3 regions of the Gordonia sp. WA4-43 genome follow, and region 3 is predicted to be linked to each of the others. Evidence: riboswitches for the same ligand, from Rfam matches in the RefSeq annotation. Region 3 holds a riboswitch; each other region holds the start of a gene.
What was found. A riboswitch is a leader RNA that binds a small molecule or an ion and turns the genes downstream of it on or off. The one in region 3 is predicted to bind thiamine pyrophosphate.
Positions count from the first base shown of each region.

Region 1: linked by a shared signal. The riboswitch ahead of thiC (phosphomethylpyrimidine synthase ThiC) and the one ahead of thiO (glycine oxidase ThiO) in region 3 are both predicted to bind thiamine pyrophosphate.
Region 2: linked by a shared signal. The riboswitch ahead of LEL84_RS20245 (TenA family protein) and the one ahead of thiO (glycine oxidase ThiO) in region 3 are both predicted to bind thiamine pyrophosphate.

Region 1 covers NZ_CP084736.1:3,933,722-3,936,985, forward strand. The annotation lists gene thiC (phosphomethylpyrimidine synthase ThiC) at 1-1,676, opposite strand, end outside; TPP riboswitch at 1,684-1,773, opposite strand; gene LEL84_RS17770 (GNAT family N-acetyltransferase) at 1,993-2,340, shown strand; gene LEL84_RS17775 (IS1182 family transposase) at 2,530-3,264, shown strand, end outside.
Region 2 covers NZ_CP084736.1:4,477,842-4,481,105, forward strand. The annotation lists gene LEL84_RS20235 (ABC transporter permease) at 1-121, opposite strand, end outside; gene LEL84_RS20240 (ABC transporter substrate-binding protein) at 96-1,121, opposite strand; gene LEL84_RS20245 (TenA family protein) at 1,130-1,840, opposite strand; TPP riboswitch at 1,828-1,922, opposite strand; tRNA gene LEL84_RS20250 (tRNA-Tyr) at 2,078-2,158, shown strand; tRNA gene LEL84_RS20255 (tRNA-Thr) at 2,276-2,348, shown strand; tRNA gene LEL84_RS20260 (tRNA-Met) at 2,370-2,443, shown strand; gene rpmG (50S ribosomal protein L33) at 2,537-2,704, shown strand; gene LEL84_RS20270 (fused (3R)-hydroxyacyl-ACP dehydratase subunits HadA/HadB) at 2,799-3,264, shown strand, end outside.
Region 3 covers NZ_CP084736.1:2,711,196-2,714,459, forward strand. The annotation lists gene thiS (sulfur carrier protein ThiS) at 1-183, opposite strand, end outside; gene thiO (glycine oxidase ThiO) at 180-1,244, opposite strand; TPP riboswitch at 1,241-1,350, opposite strand; gene thiE (thiamine phosphate synthase) at 1,399-2,109, shown strand; gene LEL84_RS12180 (hypothetical protein) at 2,426-2,809, shown strand; gene LEL84_RS12185 (NUDIX hydrolase) at 2,814-3,264, opposite strand, start outside.

The DNA.
Region 1 (3,264 bases), 1.2 Mb from region 3:
GTCGTCTGGAGCGGGAGGTACACGCGGTTACCGGCCTCGGCGAACTCGGCCGACTTCGCGGCCATGCCCTCGGCGATAGTCCGGTCGATGTCGTCCGCGGTGACGAGACCGTGCTCCTCGGCGTAGGCGCGGACGTCCGCCGAGATCCGCATCGAGCAGAACTTGGGTCCGCACATCGAGCAGAAGTGGGCGGTCTTCGCGGGCTCGGCGGGCAGCGTCTCGTCGTGGTATGCGCGCGCGGTGTCGGGGTCGAGGGCGAGATTGAACTGGTCGGTCCAGCGGAACTCGAAGCGCGCCTTGCTCAGTGCGTCGTCGCGTTCCTGTGCCCGCGGGTGGCCTTTGGCCAGGTCGGCCGAGTGCGCCGCGATCTTGTACGTGATCACGCCGACCTTGACGTCGTCGCGGTCCGGAAGTCCTAGATGCTCTTTCGGAGTCACGTAGCACAGCATCGCGGTGCCGGCCTGAGCGATCATCGCCGCGCCGATGGCCGAGGTGATGTGGTCGTAGGCCGGCGCGATGTCGGTGGCGAGCGGACCCAGGGTGTAGAAGGGGGCCTCCTCGCACAGCTCCTCCTCCAGGCGCACGTTCTCGGCGATCTTGTGCATCGGGACGTGCCCGGGGCCTTCGATCATGACCTGCACACCATGCGATTTGGCGATCGCGGTCAGCTCGCCGAGAGTGCGGAGTTCGGCGAACTGGGCCTCGTCGTTCGCGTCGGCGATCGATCCGGGGCGCAAGCCGTCGCCGAGGGAGAACGTGATGTCGTAGCGGCGGAAGATCTCGCACAACTCGTCGAAGTGCGTGTACAGGAACGACTCCCGGTGGTGCGCGAGACACCAGGCCGCCATGATCGAACCGCCGCGCGAGACGATGCCCGTCACCCGCTTCGCGGTCAGCGGAACGTAGCGCAGCAGGACACCGGCATGGACGGTCATATAATCGACGCCCTGCTCCGCCTGCTCGATGACTGTGTCGCGATACAGTTCCCAGGTCAGCGAGGCGGGATCGCCGTTGACCTTCTCCAGCGCCTGGTAGATCGGAACCGTCCCCACGGGGACCGGCGAGTTACGCATGATCCACTCGCGGGTGGTGTGGATGTCGGCGCCGGTCGAGAGATCCATGATCGTGTCGGCGCCCCAGCGGGTGGCCCACACCATCTTCTCGACCTCGTCGGAGATCGAGCTGCGCACCGCCGAATTACCGATGTTCGCATTGACTTTCACCGCGAAGTTCTTGCCAATGATCATCGGTTCGGACTCGGGGTGGCGGTGGTTGGCCGGGATGACCGCGCGGCCGATGGCGACCTCCGACCGGACCAGTTCGGCGTCGACGCCCTCCCGGGCGGCGATGAACCGCATCTCGTCGGTGATGATGCCGGCACGCGCCCAGGCCAGCTGGGTGCTCGCGCCTTCGATCGGGTCGGGCCGATGCCAGCTGTCGCGGGTGGGGGTGAGGCCCTTCTCGACGTCGATGTGCGCCGCCGTATCGGTGTAGGGGCCGGAGGTGTCGTAGACGTCGAGGTGTTCGCCGTTGGTGAGCTGGATTCGACGCTGCGGCACACGCAGGTCGTCGACGGCGAGGTAGTGCTTGGCGCTGCCCTCGATCGGGCCGAGGGTCAGGAACCCGGAATCGGCGGGTGCGCTGCTGTTGCGGGTGGTGGATACACGTGTGCCCATGGCTGGTCTCCCTACGCCGGCATTACCCGGACAGGTTCGAGCGGTCGGCGACCGCCCGTCGCCATCTCAGCCCTCGGTCATCGTGAGAGCCCCCGCGGTGTGTAGTTGTCGTGCGTCCGCCACCCTACATCGCATCGTCCGGTCGGTGCGTGCGGGTGGGGAAGACCGTATCGATTTGCGACGATCACACGATCGGGGTCGGCAGTTACGGTTCCGTAAGGTACCGTGTGACCCGGATCACAGGGATGGCGCTGTCGCGTGTGGCAGGTACGCGCCGGTGATCCGATGTCCGCGATCACGAGGTGAGGAGGGTCGGGTGCTACGCAAGCATCGTCAGCGACCACCACAGTCGGCAAAGTCCATCCTGCAACAGATCTCGCAGGTGGTACACAATCCCGACCGCGACCGATTCGAACTCTGGGTCGCCGGCGACCTGGTCGGCGTGCTCGGTTATTCGACCGAGTCGGCGGACGGTCAGACCACCATCACCGTGCTGCACACCGTGCTCTACGACGAATACAGCGGACACGGACTCGCCACGCGACTCACCCGTAGCGCCGTGCACTACACCCGCGAACAGGGTGCCCGCCTCCGGCCGGTGTGCACGTTCACCAAGCGCTACCTCGACAGCCATCCCGGGATCGTGCCGCTCGCGCCGGTGTGATCCGAAGGTAAGCCTCGGCGGCTCCAGAACATTCCTCGCCGGACCCTTCGAGGCTCGTCGCTATCGCTCCTCGCACCTCAGGGAGCAGGGGTTATGCGCTTCTTTCGGATTAGGAGACTGCTGAAATAGTCGGTGTCGTTTCGGTGTGGGGTGAGCGGGTTTGCCTGGTGGGCTGGGATCCTGGTGGGTATGCAGGGTGAGCCGGATCGTCAGGGTGAGTTTCTGGATGTGAACTCGGTCGTCGGGCATTTGCTGGCCGAGGGCAGTGTGTTCGCGTTTTTGGCTGCTCATCGCGAGCAGTTGTTTCCTGCGGAGATGTTCGCGGACCTGTTTCCCAGCGGCCGGGGCCGTCCGTCGATCCCGCCGGCCACGATGGCGTCGGTGATCGTGCTGCAAACGCTGCAGGGTTTGTCCGATCGCGAAGCCGCTGATGCGGTCACTTTCGATCTGCGGTGGAAAGCGGCGTGTGGATTCGTGTTGGGTAACAAAGGTTTTCATCCGTCGACTCTGACGTACTGGCGTCGGCGACTGGCAGCCAGCGATCGGCCGCACCGCATTTTCGAGGTGGTACGCGAGGTCATCACCACCACCGGGGTGCTCGCGGGTAAGAGCCGTCGAGCGCTGGATTCGACGATCTTCGATGACGCGGTGGCCCGCCAGGACGCCATCACCCAGGTGATCGCGGCGATCCGGCGGGTCGCCCGAGAGGTCGACGGTGGTGCGGTGGTGGTCGAGCAGCACGCGACTCGTCTGGCCGCGTTGACCGGCGGCGGCTATGACCGGCCCGGCAAGCCGCGGATCGCCTGGGATGATGAGTGTGCTCAACAGGACCTGATCAGCGCCCTTGTCGAAGATGGGTTGGCCGTGCTCGACGGTCTGGACCTCGAGGCCATCGACAAGGAGCCGAGTAACGAGGCCCAGGCG
Region 2 (3,264 bases), 1.8 Mb from region 3:
GCGGCCGGATTCCGCTGACGTCGACGTAGACCTGCCAGACCGCCACCAGGACGACCACCGCGACGAGCGCGGGCGCGATGCGACGCAGGCCGGTGCTACCGAGGGGTGTCGAGGTAGTCATTGGTGAAGTACGTCGACCAGTCCGGCTCGGTCGTGAGCGGCGCCCCGTCCGGGCCGGTCAGCAGACCGCTGCGGTACAGGAACCCGGAGTTCCCGGCCCACTGGTCGAGCGTCTGTCGCCCGACCTGGCCGTCGGCGTCCTTCATGTACTGACCGGCGAGCATGCGCTGGCTCTCGAACACCAGCTGCTCGTCGTTGAACGCACCGGGGTTGGCGGCGAGGAGGTCGCGGGCCGCCGCGTCCGGGTCGTCGGCCGCCGCCTGGTAACCGCGCTGCAGCGCCGTCACGAAGGCCGCCGCCCGGTCCGGGTTGTCGGCCAGCCAGTCCTCGTTGGCGTCGACGACGATCGCGTATGCCTCCGGGAATCCGAAGTCGGTGTAGTGGAAGTACCTCATCGGGGTTCCGCGATGTTCGGCCTCGATGCCCTCCCACGCGAGATAGGAGACGGTGAAGTCGGCCTGACCGGAGTAGACGGCCTCGTATGCCGAGGTACCGAGGGTCACCGAGGTGAACTCGCCGGTGCCGCCGTCGTTTCGGATCACCTGCTCGAGGGTCTTCTCCTCGCCCGGGTCGCCGAAACCGGCGTATGTCTTCCCGTCGAGGTCCTTCGGGCTCGTGATGTCGCGGCGGTCGGCGCGGACACCGATGCCGGTGGCCCACTTCTGCAGCGGCGCGAACACGGAGATGGTGTGCGCGCCCGATGCCCGCGAGAAGGTCGACGAGTTGTGGGTGCTGATCCCGAACTCGGCGTTGCCCGCGTCCACGATGGTGTCCACGGCGGTGTTGTTGTACGGCAGGATCTCGACGTCGAGTCCGGCCTCCTCGAACCAGCCGCGCTGCTGCGCCACGAACAATCCCGTGTGGTTGGTGTTCGGGGACCAGTCGAGCGCGAATCGGATGGTGCCGTCCGAACCGGCGCCCGAACCGCACGCGGTGATCGCCGACGACGCGACGACCGCGGCGGCGAGCGCGGTGAGGAGGCGGCGCGCGCGGGCGCTCATGCGGGCGCTCATGCGGCGGGCCACGGTTGCGGGTTCAGCGCGGTGTCCCAGAACAGAAGCTCGAACCGGGTGGCGACGGTGAACGCCGTGGCCATCGCGGCCCGCTCCCGCTCGCCGGCGTGCGCCGCGGCCTCGTCCACGAGTTCCCTTGCCCGCGAGGCGGATTCCTGGAACTCCGGGGCGTCGTAGGTGGTCACCCACTGCGCGTAGGGGTGGTTCGGGTCGGCGGCGAGCACCTGGGCGGCACTCGCGGCCAGGGCCCGGCCGACTTCCGCGTAGATCCAGAAGCAGGGCAAGGCCGCGGCCGCGCCGACCGCATACGACTCGGTCGCGGCGACGGCGGTCAGGTAGGACACGTACCCCAGGCACGCCGGCGACGGCTCGGGTTCGCCCTCACGCGGAGGCAGCTGGCCGCCGTTGAGCAGGTCGCCGTGCAGCGCCGACTCGACGGTGGCCGCGGTGGCCGACGAGTTCGCCCAGAACCCCGCGGTCTGCGGGTCGGGGGACTTCGACGCCAGGATGGCGAGGGCCTTCGCGTAACCGGCGAGGTACAGCGAGTCCTGCTCCATGTAGGTGCGGAACACCTCCAGTGGCAGCGTCCCGTCGCCGAGCCGCCGCAGGAACTCGAGGTCGTCGATCGCCGTCCGCAACCCCTTCGTCTCCTCCCAGAGGTGGTCGGAGAAACGGCCGGAGACCGGCATGCGCGCATGCACAGACATGACATCCCTTCGTCAGCATTACCTGGACAGGTTCTCGGGTCTCATCTCAGCCCCGCGTCGCGGAGCACCCCGTGTCAGAACGCAGCCACAGTAGCAGGAGTGGGGGTCGCAGTGGGACGCCTGTGCCACGACCGGGTCCCGGCCTGTTGACCAGCCGGTTTGCGCGTTGATGCGGTGTTCGTTGTATTCTTCACGGCGTTGTTCGTACGGCCGTCACGGTGGCCGGAAGAGCGGCACGGCAGGTTGCCCGAGCGGCCAAAGGGAGCGGATTGTAAATCCGTCGCGCAAGCTACATAGGTTCGAATCCTATACCTGCCACAGCGTGGTCCATTCTCGCGAAACTGCTCTACAGACGGTCTCCGACCAGCGATTTGTCTAGCGCAGACGCGAGTGTGTAACCTCGTTAAGGCTCTCGGGCACAACCGCCCGGGGCACGCCCCCTTAGCTCAGTCGGCAGAGCGTTTCCATGGTAAGGAAAAGGTCGACGGTTCGATTCCGTCAGGGGGCTCGCTGGACGAGAAGTCCGCGGGGCGGTGTAGCTCAGCTGGTTAGAGCGCACGACTCATAATCGTGAGGTCGAGGGATCGAGTCCCTCCACCGCTACACATCGGGTCCGACCGGAACCGAGCGCAAGGGTCGCAAGCCCTGAGGGAACTTCCGAACCCGACCACGTACCACCCGAAAGAAGGCAATCAAGTGGCCTCCTCAACAGATGTTCGCCCCAAGATCACCTTGGCCTGCGAGGTGTGCAAGCACCGTAACTACATCACGAAGAAGAACCGCCGCAACGATCCCGATCGCCTCGAGATCAAGAAGTTCTGCCCGAACTGCGGCAAGCATCAGGGGCACAAGGAATCGCGCTGACGCTGTCGTCGGCCGTTTCGAAGTACCACCAGCAGCGGGCTGCCTCTCGATGAGGCAGCCCGTCTTGTTGTGTCGGCCGAAGGAGTAGAGCTCAATGTCACAGGTAAGCGGAGCCGAGATCCAGGATCGTCCGGACGAGGCGTCGAACGGTGGCGGGAAGCCGACCCCCGACGAGATCGCCGCCCACACCCAGAGCCTTGTCGGCTTCCATTACACGGTCGACGACTATTACGAGATCGGCCGCGAGGAGATCCGTAAGCACGCGATGGCGGTGCAAGATGCGCACCCGACCCACTGGAGCGAGGAGGGCGCCCGGGCCTTCGGTCACGACCGCCTGATCGCCGCGCCGACCTATGTGTCGGTGCTCGGGATCATCGCCCAGCGCAAGCTTTTCGAAGACGTCGTCACCGGCTACGACATGTGGCAGATCATGCAGACCGATCAGCGGCTGGTCTACCACCAGCCGATGAAGGTCGGGGACCGCCTGATCTGCGACGTCTCGCTCGAGTCGTTCCGGCATGTGAGCAGTCCCGAGATGATCGACCTGATGGTCACCAAGA
Region 3 (3,264 bases):
GACGACGGCACCGTCGGTCATCGTGTGCCGGTCCCAGCGGCCGCGCGGGACGACCGCGCCGTCCACCGCGACCGCGATCCCCCGGTCCGGCAACCCCAGCCCCATGACGACGTCGCGCACCGACGTGTCGGCGCCGACATCGACGCTCTTGCCATTGACGGTGATGTTCGCGGTGATACTCATTCCTCTGCTCCTTCCAGAATCGACAACACGCGGGCGGCGGTGCCCGGGGCGAGGACGATCCCGTTGCGCCCGTGCCCGGTCGCCACGACCGTTCGTGTGTCCACACGGGTGACGATCGGCAATCCGTCCGCGGTGCACGGCCGCAGACCGGCCCCCGCTTCGGTCAGTTCGTAGGTCCGCAGCCCGGGGAAGACCTCGATCGCGTCGGCGAGCAGATCCGCGACCCCACCGGCCTGTGGCGCGCGGTCGGCCGTCCCCTCGGCCTCGTACTGGGTGGCGCCGACGACGACTCCGTCCTCGCGCGGCACCAGGTACACGGCCCGCCCGTGGAGACGTGCCCGGACGACGTGGCCGGGCGGCGGCACCGACCAGCGAGTACGGCGAAGGCGGAGGATCTCCCCCTTCGCCGCATGCAGGTCCACACCCGGCCAGAGGGCCGCGGTGCCGAGTCCAGCGGCGAGCAGGATCTGGGTGTCGGAACCGAGGTCGTCGAGGTCGGCCAGGGATTCGACGCGCGCGGAGACCAACTCGGCACCCGCCGACGTCGCGGCGGCGCGCAACGCCTCGAGCAGCCGCCGGTTGTCGACGGACCACTCGCCGACCGCGCGGTAGCCACCGACCAGTCGAGAGCTCAGCGACGGTTCCAGGGTCCGGATGTCGCGGCCGGTCACCGACTGCAGCGCGGCATCGGTGGCGGGCTGCCCGGCCCAGACGAAGTCGGCGAGATGCCGCAGGTACTCGATGTCGGTGGCCGAGGCCGCGACGAACAGCGAGTCGGTGGCGGTGACGACACCCGGGTCGTCGAGCCGCTTCACGAGCGCCGGCCACAGCCGGACCGACTCGACCGACAGGGCCAGGGACGCGTCCTCGCCGGGATGACCCTCGCCGAGTGAACCGAGCATGCCGCCGGCGACCCAGGACGCGCGCTCCTCGGTGCCGGCGTCGAGGACGCGAACCCGCCATCCGGCGTCGGCCGCGGTGAGCGCACAGGTCAGCCCGATGACACCGCCCCCGACGACCGTCAGGGCGCGGTGGGCAGGGCGCTGCGGTGGGGAATCCACGTTGGGAATCACCTTCCTTCGCCGGAATGACCCGGATCAGGTTCGACGGTCAGCGGAATCTGTCCGCACTCTCAGCCCGGCCGATCCGGACTCCCGTGTGTTCGTGCGATCCACCCTACGCCGGGACGTCGGGGGTCCGGTTAGCCTGGTCGGCGTGACGACCCCGAACCGCACCAGCTCCGCGTCGACGGACCCCGGCTCCGCGACGGACCGTCGCCGGCGGCTCTCCACGGCCCGCCTGTACCTGTGCACCGACGCCCGGCGCGAACGCGGTGATCTGCTCGACTTCGTCGACGCGGCGCTCGCGGGCGGCGTCGACATCGTGCAGCTGCGCGACAAGAACTCGCCGGGCGAGCGCGAATTCGGGACCCTGGAGGCGGGCGAGGAACTCGAGATCCTCGCGGGCATGCGGACGGTCGCCGACGCGCACGGTGCCCTGCTGGCGGTCAACGACCGCGCCGACATCGCGGCGCTTTCCGGGGCCGATGTCCTGCACGTCGGACAGGGCGACCTGTCGCCGTCGGCGGCCCGCCGGATCGTCGGACCGGACGTCGTCATCGGCGCCTCGACCCACGACCCCGCGCAGGCTGCCGCCGCGATCGCCGACGACGACGTCGACTACTTCTGCGTCGGTCCGTGCTGGACCACCCCCACCAAACCGGGCCGCGCCGCCGCCGGCCTCGACCTCGTGTCCTCCACTGCCGCAACACAATCAGCCAAGCCGTGGTTCGCCATCGGCGGAATCAACGCCGGCCGCGTCGGGGAGGTCACCGCGCTCGGGGCGCGGCGCATCGTCGTCGTGCGGGCCATCACCGCGGCCGATGATCCGGCCGCCGCAGCCACCGACCTCGCCGGGATGCTCTAGCGGTTCCCCTGGCGGAAACACGTTTGCCCGGTCGGTGTCGCGGGTCTATGGTGGACCGATCATGTTGTGTATCACGAGCGTTCTCGTAACCCGCCGCAGCGGGGTCTGAATCTGACCGACCCCCCGCTGCGGGTCGGTTGCGCTCTCCAGTCGGTCATCCGTTCTTCGACCGAAATCGGTTTTCGAGATGCACCCTCTTCATCTACCTCGTCGATCCTGTTCGTGGACCGAGCGCGACGACCGGCACGGCGGCGACCACTTCGCCGCACGTTTCGGCCGCCCGCTTCCCCCCGGGATGCACGAGGAGGCCGCCGGGATGACCTGGCAGGAATTCACCGACGAGTACTCCCGTGGCGGCACGATCCGGCTGGGCTCCTTCTCTGCCGTTCCGTGCTCGGGCGACCTGGTCGAGTGCCGCGCGACGCTCGCGATCGCCGACCGCATCATGTCCCGCAGCGCCGTCGCCGCCGGCCCCGTCGGTGCGATGACCTCGATCCTCTACGACGTCGGCGCCCCGGTTCAGATCGTCCGGCTGCACCAGCGGGTCGTCGACGGCATGGTCACGACGTTCCTGCTGTGCGAGCACGACGGCCGGCAGGCCTGGGCCGTCGGTGAGGGCGCGAGCAGCGACGAGGCGAACGTCCACGCGCTGGTCGCCGGGGCGAACCGACTGCTGGAGTCCGACCGCGCCGGGGTGTGAGGGCTCAGCTCTGGGGATCCAACATCGCGATCCGCTCGCGGAGAACGGGCCACGCGAGTCCGAACGCGGGATGCAGCGGGAGTTGATCGACGCGCTTCTCGTCGACCCATCGCAGTTCCGTGGATTCGAAGTTGGCGACCGTGCGGACCGGCGAGTCGGTCTCGGCGATGACGGTGGTGTAGGTCCACCCGCCGGGCGCTTCATGGGTGACGACCGCGGCGACGACGCGAAGGTCGTCGGCGGTGATGCCGGCTTCTTCCTCGGCCTCACGGATCGCGGTGTCGATGGCGCCCTCGTGTGAGTCGCGGGCCCCTCCTGGCAACGCCCACGTACCGCCCTGATGCGACCAGGCCGCGCGGTGCTGGAGAAGTACGCCGGTGGTTCCCTCCGGCAGCGGCGCCCGCAGCAGCAGACCTGCCGCGCCGTGGATACCCCAGTATCGAGAACCGTCGGGA